One region of the Metapseudomonas boanensis genome, then DNA from elsewhere that is predicted to be linked to it. Evidence: predicted binding sites of a transcription regulator. Region 1 holds the regulator's gene; each other region holds the start of a gene.
What was found. Region 1 encodes sigma-54, which starts transcription at its own class of promoters, with help from an activator protein. Its sites were predicted from a motif close to ANTGGCATNNANNTTGCTNT; they were not measured.

Region 1 (3,517 bases):
CTCGTCTTCGGCGTCTAGGTAGAGAACATCGCACTGGATATAGCGCGACCGGACTTCAGCGAGCAACTCGGGGAAGCGTTTCAGCTGGCTCGGCAGGTTGCGGGCATCGATCGAGACGGCGACTTTCGGCTCGAGCAGCTCAGTGTGCAGAAACGCCCGCTCAGCAAGCTCGGGCAGGAGGCCTGCCGGCAGGTTGTCGATGCAATAAAAACCGTTGTCTTCGAGCACGTGGAGAGCCGTGCTCTTCCCCGAGCCGGAGCGGCCGCTGACGATGATCAGGCGCATTGCACAGTCCTAGCGTCCGCTCTGGACGTCCACGACTACCTTGTACAGGTCGGCGCTGTCCGTTGCATGGCGCAGGCGATCGCGAACATCGCTGCGGTCCAGCATGCTGGCGATCTGGCGTAGCAATTCAAGGTGTTCATCGGTAGCGGCTTCTGGAACCAGCAATACGAACAGCAGATCCACCGGTGCGCCGTCGATGGCATCGAAGTCTACGGGGGCGTCCAGGCGCAACACTGCGCTGATCGGCGAGTTGCAGCCGGTCAGCCGACAATGGGGGATGGCGATACCGTTACCAAAGCCCGTGGAGCCGAGCTTTTCCCGCGATACCAGGCTTTCGAAGATGTCCTGACCATCGAGTTCGGGAAGGTCGCGAGCGACCAGGTTGGCAATCTGTTCGAGGACGCGTTTCTTGCTGCCGCCCGGCACGTTCACGAGGGAACGGCCGGGGGTCAGGATTTGCTCAAGTCGGATCATAGGGTAAGGTCAGCGGGCCGTGGCGCCCTGCTGGCGGTGAAGCTGCTTTTCCTTGTGTTTGATCAGTTGGCGATCAAGTTTGTCAGTGAGCAGGTCTATGGCGGCGTACATGTCTTCGTGCTCCGCGTTGGCAACGACTTCGCCGCCGGCAACGTGAAGGGTAGCTTCAATTTGTTGCTTGAGTTTCTCCACCTGCATGATCACCTGAACATTGGTGATGCGGTCAAAGTGGCGCTCCAGTCGTTCGAACTTCTCGACAACATAGTTGCGCAGGGCGTCGGTCACATCCAGTTGATGTCCACTGATGTTGACTTGCATACCGCTTTCTCCTTATTGCCCGTGTATATGAGACAGGCTAACGGGCCTGCCACCGGAACACTTTGGCGTGGCTCAATTCTGCATCACATCAGTCGCTTCCGTTCACTGGAAGGCGCGATCCCAAGGGATTCGCGGTACTTGGCAACTGTGCGACGCGCCACTTGGATACCCTGTGCTTCCAGTAAACCAGCGATCTTGCTGTCACTCAACGGCTTTTTCGGATTTTCCGCTGCGACCAGCTTTTTGAGGATTGCGCGGATCGCTGTGGATGAGCACTCGCCGCCTTCGGAAGTGCTTACGTGGCTGGAGAAGAAGTACTTCAGCTCGTAGATTCCGCGCGGTGTGTGCATGTATTTCTGGGTGGTTACCCGGGAGATCGTCGACTCGTGCATCCCTACCGCCTCGGCGATGTCGTGCAGCACGAGTGGCTTCATTGCCTCGTCGCCGTATTCGAGGAACCCACGCTGATGCTCGACAATCTGCGTGGCGACCTTCATCAGGGTTTCGTTCCGGCTCTGCAGACTCTTGATGAACCACCTGGCTTCCTGAAGCTGGTTGCGCATGAAGGTATTGTCGGCGCTGGAGTCTGCACGGCGGACGAAACCTGCGTAATGGGGGTTGACCCGCAGGCGTGGCACGGCTTCCTGGTTCAACTCCACCAACCAGCGCTCGTTGTGCTTGCGCACGATGACGTCGGGAACGACGTATTCCGGTTCGCTGGCCTCGATCTGCGAGCCAGGGCGCGGGTTGAGCCCCTGGATCAATTCGATGATCTGGCGCAGCTCATCCTCTTTGACCTTCATGCGGCGCATCAGCTGGCTGTAGTCGCGATTGCCCAGCAGGTCCAGGTAGTCGCCCGCAAGGCGTTGCGCTTCGCTCAGCCAGGGGGTGTTCAGCGGCAGTTGGCGCAGTTGCAGCAGCAGGCATTCGCGCAGGTCGCGGGCACCGATGCCGGCGGGCTCGAACTGCTGGATGCGGTGTAGCACCACTTCGATCTCGTCGAGTTCGATCTCGAGTTCCGGGTCAAAGGCTTCGGCAATCTCCGCAAGGGACTCTTCCAGGTAGCCATCGTTGTTGATGCAGTCGATGAGCGTGACGGCAATCAGCCGGTCGGTATCCGACATCGGAGCGAGGTTCAGCTGCCACAGCAGATGGCTTTGCAGGCTTTCGCCGACAGACGTGCGGGAGGTGAAGTCCCACTCATCGTCGTCGTTGCTAGGCAGGCTGCTGGCGCTGGTTTGGTAGACGTCTTCCCAGGCAGTGTCGACTGGCAGTTCGCTCGGGATGCGTTCATGCCATTCGCCGTCTTCCAGAGCTTCGGCATTAGCCTCGACGCTGGATTCCTGGAAGCTGGATTCCTGGGTGGAGGTGTTGGTCAGTTGCTCGCCTTCAGCCATGGGGTCGGAGGTGTCGAAATCTTCGCCATCCTCCTGTCGTTCCAGCATGGGATTGGATTCCAGCGCCTCCTGGATCTCCTGCTGCAGATCGAGGGTGGACAGTTGGAGTAGGCGGATGGCCTGTTGCAGCTGCGGAGTCATCGTCAGCTGCTGGCCCATCTTTAGGACTAGCGATGGTTTCATGGCAGGGGGCTTAGCACCTTATTCGCCGGCGCTCACGCGCCATCCACTACAGGGCGCCGAAGCGCCACCAGGAAGCAAATTATATGCCTGACCTTGAAGGATTTTCCTAGCTCTCGCAACCCGTCCTTACAGATCGGTTGTCGGGCTACAGACGGAATTCATGGCCCAGGTAGACTTCCTTCACCAACTGGTTGGCCAGGATTGCTTCGGCATCACCCTCGGCAATCAGCTGGCCATCGCTGACGATATACGCAGTCTCGCAGATATCCAGAGTCTCGCGGACATTGTGATCCGTGATGAGCACGCCAATTCCCTTGGCCTTGAGATGGTGGATGATCTGCTTGATGTCACCCACTGAGATTGGGTCGACTCCCGCGAAGGGCTCGTCCAGCAAGATGAACTTCGGGGCCGTGGCCAGCGCTCGGGCGATTTCCACCCGGCGTCGCTCACCGCCGGACAGGCTCATCCCGAGGTTGTCGCGGATATGGCTGATGTGGAATTCCTGGAGCAGGCTCTCCAGTTCCTTGCGACGGGAGGCGCGATCCAGGTCCTTGCGGGTTTCCAGGATTGCCATGATGTTGTCGGCAACGCTCAGCTTGCGGAAGATCGAGGCTTCCTGCGGCAGGTAGCCGATACCGGCGCGGGCGCGGCCGTGCATGGGCTGGTGGGTAACGTCCTGATGGTCAATCAGCACTCGGCCCTGGTCGGCTTTGACCAAACCCACGATCATGTAGAAGCACGTGGTCTTGCCCGCACCGTTGGGGCCAAGCAGGCCAACGATCTGGCCGCTATCGATCGAGACGCTGACGTCTCGTACCACCTGCCGGTTCTTGTAGCTTTTGGCCAGATGCTGGGCTTTG
Region 2 (3,517 bases), 400 kb from region 1:
GCTTCCCGTGACTGTGATTCCAGCGCCGTGACAGTGGCACCCCACTTGCTAGTGGATCAGCCGCAGAACTCTCTCCAACGGCGGAGTCAGTTCAAAGACGATGGCGTCGCTTCCGGCCACCAATCATCTGGTGTTCGGAGCGGCGCCTTTTTCGTTCAACGGCGGAACCAATCAAATGACTGATAACAGCAGTATCCGTGACGACTACCTGGCCTGGGTCGGCGGAAGCGACGCCCCTGAAAAAAGTGCGCTGAACCTGGGCTTCATGGCCCTGACCGACTCCGCCCCGTTGATAGTCGCCGCCACCCAGGGCTTCACCCAGCCTTACGGGCTGACCCTCAACCTGAAACGGCAGGCCTCCTGGGCCACACTGCGCGACAAGCTACTGTCCGGAGAACTGGATGCGGCGCAGATGCTCTACGGCCAGGTCTACGGCATCCACCTGGGCCTGGGGAGCACGGCAACCGACATGGCGATCCTCATGGGTCTGAGCCAAAACGGCCAGGCGATCAATCTCTCCGAACCCCTCAAGCAGGCCGGAGTGACCAGTGCCGAAGCACTGGCCGCTCACGTGCGCCAGGCTGGTGCAAAACTCACCTTCGCCCAGACCTTTCCCACCGGCACCCACGCCATGTGGCTGTATTACTGGCTGGCAGCCCAAGGCATCCACCCGCTGCATGACGTCAACACAGTGGTCGTGCCGCCCTCGCAGATGGTCCCCCACCTCAAGGCCGGGCGGATCGACGGATTCTGCGCCGGTGGACCCTGGGGCGGGCTGGCCGTGGAAGAGCGGCAAGGCTTCACCCTGGCCACCAGCCAGATGATCTGGGCCGACCACCCGGAAAAGGTGCTCGGCTGCACCCGCGAGTTCGTCCTGCAATATCCCAACACCGCACGCGCGCTGACCATGGCCGTACTGGAAGCCAGCCGCTTCATCGACGCCAACGTGGAGAACAAGCGCAGCACCGCACAACTGATCTCCGGCAGCGATTACGTCGACGCCCCGCTCTCGGCAATCCTGCCGCGCTTTCTCGGCCATTATGAGGACGGCCTCGGCTATGCCTGGCGGGACGCCCATCCGCTGCGCTTCTTTGCGGATGGCGAGGTGACCATGCCCTGGCTGTCGGACGGCATCTGGTTCATGACCCAGTTCCGTCGCTGGGGCCTGCTCCGGGACGACCCGGACTACCTCGGCATCGCCCGCCGGATTCATCAACTGGTGCTCTATCGGCAAGCCGCTGAAGCACTGGGCATCAGTGTGCCGAACCAGCCGATGCGCAGCAGCACCCTGCTCGACGGCAGCACCTGGGACGGCAGCGACCCGGTCGGCTACGCCCGCAGTTTTGCCCTTCATGCCCGCAGCCACCGCGCTGCAGCCACTGCCCTGTGACGGTTGGAGAAGCCTCCGATGCTACGTATTCTCCTGATCAACGACACGCCAAAGAAGGTCGGGCGCCTGAAGAACGCCCTGCTCGAGGCAGGCTTCGATGTCATCGACGAGTCCGGACTGACCATCGACCTGCCCGAGCGGCTCGAAGCGGTTCGCCCCGATGTAGTGCTGATCGACACCGAGTCCCCGGGCCGCGACATGATGGAACAAGTGGTCCTGGTCACCCGCGACCAACCTCGCCCCATCGTCATGTTCACCGATGACCACGACCCAGGCGTGATGCGCCAGGCCATCCAGGCTGGCGTCAGCGCTTATATAGTCGAGGGCATTCACGCCGAACGCCTGCAACCGATTCTCGATGTCGCCATGGCCCGCTTCGAGAGCGACCAGGCGCTGCGTGCCCAATTGCAGGTTCGCGATGCGCAGCTGGCCGAGCGCAAGCGCATCGAACTGGCCAAGGGGCTGCTGATGAAGATGAAGAACTGCAGCGAAGACGAGGCCTACACCCTCATGCGCCGCCAGGCCATGAGCCGCCAGCAGAAGCTGATCCAGGTGGCCGAGCAGGTCATCGCCACGCACGAGATGCTGGGCGCCTGAAGCCTGCCCCGTCCTGCCAGGGGCCAGGGAATGGCTCCTCTTCGCACGCCCATCACATCACTCCGCCACGCCGAACCAAAAGCGCACAGCACCTTCCAGGCGCGCACGCAAATAGCCCATTACCCCACGTCCCCCAACGGCGTTCAGTGCCCTGCGGATGCCAGCAGGATGGCTCTCGCCGCGTTTACAAGCATTTGATTTTCAAGGCATCGAGGGGCCCGAACGCCCTCGGCAGAGCCCACTGCCCCTGCCCGCTGGCAGGGCGATATGAGCCTCAGGCAAAACTGGCAAGGCCTTTGCAATTCCTCCTGCAGACTCCTGCGTAGCACGCCAACGGCGGCGGGCCGCGGATCACGGACAACGGCGTCCGCTCGAACACCTGCTTGGCAGGTGTTCTGGCGACGCCGTTTTTGTTTTGCCTCTTATCAAGGACAACTCCATGAGTGAGCGTGATTCCAAAGACCCGGTTAACAACAGCCGTCGCAACTTCCTCAAGCAGTCCATCGCCGTCGCCGGCACCGTCGGTGGTATCACCGCGCTGGGGCTCTCCGCCCCCGGCTTCCTGCGCAGCGCCGCCTGGGCCGCCGGCTCGGATGCGCCGGAAAAGGCTGCCCTGAAGGTAGGTTTCATTCCGCTGACCGACTGCGCCTCGGTGGTGGTCGCTGCCACCCAGGGCTTCGCTGCCAAGTACGGCCTCTCCATCACCCCGAGCAAGGAGGCCTCCTGGGCCGGCGTGCGCGACAAGCTGAACACCGGTGAACTGGATGCCTCGCACGTTCTCTACGGGATGATGTACAGCTCCCAGCTCGGTGTGGCCGGCCCGCAGAAGGACATGGCCGTGCTCATGGGCCTGAACCAGAACGGCCAGGCCATCACCTTGTCCAAGCAGCTCAAGGAAGCGGGCGTGACCAACGGCGAACAGCTCGCCGCGCACATCAAGAAAGGCGGCAATCCGCTGACCTTCGCCCAGACCTTCCCCACCGGCACCCACGCCATGTGGCTGTACTACTGGCTGGCCAGCCATGGCATCAACCCCATGAGCGACGTCAAGACCATCACCGTGCCGCCACCGCAGATGGTCGCCAACATGCGCGTCGGCAATATGGACGGCTTTTGCGTCGGCGAGCCGTGGGGCGCGCGGGCGATCTTCGACAAGATCGGCTTCACCGCCGTGACCACCCAACAGATCTGGGCCGACCATCCGGAGAAGGTGCTGGGCTGCTCGCGCGATTTCGTCGAGCAGAACCCCAACACCGCTCGGGCCCTGGTCATGGCCCTTCTCGACGCCAGCCGCTTCATCGAGGCCAGCGAGGAGAACAAGAAGGCCACTGCCAAGCTCATCTCCGGCAAGGCCTATGTCAACGCGCCGACGGAAGTCATCGAGCAGCGCTTCCTCGGCAACTATGAGGATGGGCTGGGCAACAGCTGGCAGGACAAGCACGCCATGGCCTTCTGCAAAGAGTGCAGCGTGAACTTCCCCTACCACTCCGACGGCATGTGGTTCATGACCCAGTTCAAGCGTTGGGGCCT
Region 3 (3,517 bases), 660 kb from region 1:
CTGGATCAGACGCTGTAGTACAGGTCGTATTCCAGCGGGTGCACGAAGGTGCGCACCTTGATTTCTTCTTCGCTCTTCAGCTCGATGTAGGCATCGATGAAGTCGTCGCTGAACACGCCGCCCTTGGTCAGGAACGCACGGCCCTTGTCCAGTTCTTCCAGCGCCTCTTTCAGGCTGCCGCAAACCTGCGGGATTTCCTTCGCCTCTTCCGGCGGCAGGTCGTACAGGTTCTTGTCGGCGGCATCGCCAGGATGGATCTTGTTCTGGATACCATCCAGACCAGCCATCAGCAGCGCGGCGAAGCACAGGTACGGGTTGGCAGCCGGGTCCGGGAAACGCGCTTCAATACGACGGGCTTTCGGGCTGTTCACGTACGGGATACGGATCGAGGCGGAACGGTTGCGGGCGGAGTAGGCCAGCATTACCGGAGCTTCGAAGCCAGGCACCAGACGCTTGTAGGAGTTGGTAGCCGGGTTGGTGAAGCCGTTCAGGGCCTTACCGTGCTTGATGATGCCGCCGATGAAGTACAGGGCGGTATCGGACAGGCCGGCATAGCCTTCGCCAGCGAAGGTGTTCTTGCCATCTTTGGAGATGGACATGTGAACGTGCATGCCCGAGCCGTTGTCGCCGTACAGCGGCTTCGGCATGAAGGTCACGGTCTTGCCGTAGGCGTCGGCGACGTTGTGCACGCAGTACTTCAGGGTCTGAACTTCGTCAGCCTTGGCGACCAGGGTGTTGAACTTCACGCCGATTTCGTTCTGGCCGGCAGTCGCCACTTCGTGGTGGTGAACTTCGACGACCAGGCCCATTTCTTCCAGTGCGTTGCACATGGCGGTACGGATTTCGTGGTCGTGGTCGACCGGCGGTACCGGGAAGTAGCCGCCCTTGACGCCTGGACGGTGGCCTTTGTTGCCGCCTTCGATGTCAGCGTCGGTGTTCCAGGACGCCTGCTCGGAGTAGATCTTGAACATGGAGCCGGAGATGTCCGACTTGAACTTCACTTCGTCGAAGATGAAGAACTCGGGCTCCGGGCCTACGAATACGGTGTCACCGATACCGGTGGTCTTCAGGTATTCCTCGGCGCGGCGGGCAATGGCGCGCGGGTCGCGGTCGTAGCCTTGCATGGTGCTCGGCTCGATGATGTCGCAGACCAGGATCAGGGTCGGCTCTTCGGTGAACGGATCGAGCACGGCGGTGGCGTCGTCCGGCAGCAGGATCATGTCGGAGGCTTCGATGCCTTTCCAACCTTCGATGGAGGAGCCGTCGAACATCTTGCCGTGTTCGAAGAAATCGTCATCCGCGTCACGGGCCGGCATGGTCACGTGCTGCTGCTTGCCTTTGGTATCGGTGAAGCGCAGATCAATCCACTTCACGTCGTGTTCTTTAATCAGTTGAAGCGACTTCGACATGTTGTCCTCCAGGTGGACGGGGGCTGGAACCTTAGCCCCCATAGAAAATTTGGGGTGAAGCCGGAGCGGGATAGTCCGCCAGGGCGACCTGCCTCACAAGGGAGCAAATTGCGTGCCAGTGCCCCGGAATGGGCTGAAGCCCCAAAACTCAAGCCCGGCGGGGGCTCTGGTGATTTCTGGCGGCTTTTTGCGCACTGTTTTCGTGCTCATCATGGTGCGTGCGCTCCATTGTGGTGCGCGGAGAATCCTGTTGAATGATTTTGGTCAAAGCTTGAACAATTTCCGCTATAATCCGCGCCCCTCTTTTTCGGCTGCCGCAGCAAGCGCTGTTTTCATGAAACTCATCGTCAAAGTCTTCCCGGAAATCACCATCAAGAGCCGGCCGGTGCGCAAGCATTTCATCCGCCAGCTCTCGAAGAACATCCGCTCTGTCCTGAAAGACCTGGACCCTGAGCTGGTGGTGACCGGCGTTTGGGACAACCTCGAAGTCGAGACCCGGCAGACCGAGCCGAAGCTGCTGCGCGAGATGATCGAGCGCCTGACCTGCACCCCGGGCATCACCCACTTCCTCGAAGTGCATGAGTACCCGCTGGGCGACTTCGACGATGTGCTGGAAAAGTGCAAGCTGCACTACGCCGACCAGCTGCCCGGCAAGATCTTCGCGGTGCGCTGCAAGCGTGCGGGCAAGCACACCTTTACCTCCATGGAGCTGGAGCGCCACGTCGGCAGCCGCCTGCGCCAGGAGTGCAACGCCGCCGGCATTTCGCTGAAGCAGCCGGAGGTGGAAGTGCGGATGGAGGTGCGCGACCAGCGCCTGTTCGTCATCCACCACCAGCACAATGGCATCGGCGGCTACCCGCTGGGCTCGCTGGAGCAGACCCTGGTGCTGATGTCCGGCGGTTTCGACTCCACCGTTGCTGCCTACCAGATGATGCGTCGCGGCCTGATGACCCACTTCTGCTTCTTCAACCTGGGCGGCCGTGCACACGAATTGGGCGTGATGGAAGTTGCCCACTATCTGTGGGAGAAGTTCGGCCGCTCCCAGCGTGTGCTGTTCATCAGTGTGCCCTTCGAGGAAGTGGTGGGCGAGATCCTCAGCAAGGTCGACAACAGCCAGATGGGCGTGGTGCTCAAGCGTATGATGCTGCGCGCCTCCACGCACATGGCCAAGCAACTGCACATCGATGCGCTGGTCACCGGCGAGGCCATTTCCCAGGTCTCCAGCCAGACCCTGCCCAACCTGTCGGTGATCGACTCGGCCACCGACATGCTGGTGCTGCGCCCGCTGATCGCCAGCCACAAGCAGGACATCATCGACATCGCCACCCAGATCGGTACCGCCGAGTTCGCCAAACACATGCCCGAGTACTGTGGCGTGATTTCGGTGAATCCGACCACCAAGGCGAAGCCGGGCCGCATCGAACACGAGGAAGAACAGTTCGACATGGCCATCCTCGAGCGCGCCCTGGAGCGCGCCCGCCTGGTACCGATCGACCGCGTGATCGACGAGCTCGGCCAGGACCTGAAGGTGGAAGAAGTGGCCGAGGCCCTGCCGGGGCAGATCGTCCTCGACATCCGCCATCCCGATGCCCAGGAAGACGCTCCCCTGGAGCTGCCCGGGATCGAGGTCCAGGCGCTGCCGTTCTACGCGGTGAACAATCGCTTCAAGGAACTGGACGCCAACCGCCAGTACCTACTTTATTGCGACAAAGGCGTCATGAGCCGCCTGCATGCTCATCACCTGCTCAGCGAGGGGCATGCGAATGTGCGCGTTTATCGCCCGGCTTAAGCAGCCCGGCCTGTTCGGCGGCAGCATCCGCCATCGCCCTCCCGACGGGCTGGCCGGCTGACCTGTTTCATTCATATCGGCCGCCTAGACATTGCGGCACAACGAATCCTCTGATCGAGATACAAACGTGATCGAAAATCTTCGTAACATCGCCATCATCGCCCACGTCGACCATGGCAAGACCACTCTCGTAGACAAGCTCCTGAAGCTGTCCGGCACCCTCGACCGCAAAGAAGCGGAAAGCGAGCGCGTGATGGACTCCAACGACCAGGAAAAAGAGCGCGGCATCACCATCCTGGCGAAGAACACCGCCATCAAG

Region 2: a site for sigma-54 is predicted at 2,271-2,290, ahead of OXH74_RS01735 (CmpA/NrtA family ABC transporter substrate-binding protein). Genes of this name have one in related genera too.
Region 3: a site for sigma-54 is predicted at 1,510-1,529, ahead of glnA (glutamate--ammonia ligase). Genes of this name have one in related genera too.

Annotation. Positions count from the first base shown of each region.
Region 1 covers NZ_CP113889.1:767,253-770,769, reverse strand. Annotated here, with positions in the region: gene rapZ (RNase adapter RapZ) at 1-285, opposite strand, end outside; gene ptsN (PTS IIA-like nitrogen regulatory protein PtsN) at 295-759, opposite strand; gene hpf (ribosome hibernation-promoting factor, HPF/YfiA family) at 769-1,077, opposite strand; gene OXH74_RS03585 (RNA polymerase factor sigma-54) at 1,161-2,657, opposite strand; gene lptB (LPS export ABC transporter ATP-binding protein) at 2,803-3,517, opposite strand, start outside.
Region 2 covers NZ_CP113889.1:366,938-370,454, forward strand. Annotated here, with positions in the region: gene OXH74_RS01725 (CmpA/NrtA family ABC transporter substrate-binding protein) at 176-1,390, shown strand; gene OXH74_RS01730 (ANTAR domain-containing response regulator) at 1,409-1,987, shown strand; gene OXH74_RS01735 (CmpA/NrtA family ABC transporter substrate-binding protein) at 2,427-3,517, shown strand, end outside.
Region 3 covers NZ_CP113889.1:1,427,115-1,430,631, reverse strand. Annotated here, with positions in the region: gene glnA (glutamate--ammonia ligase) at 6-1,409, opposite strand; gene thiI (tRNA uracil 4-sulfurtransferase ThiI) at 1,744-3,198, shown strand; gene typA (translational GTPase TypA) at 3,326-3,517, shown strand, end outside.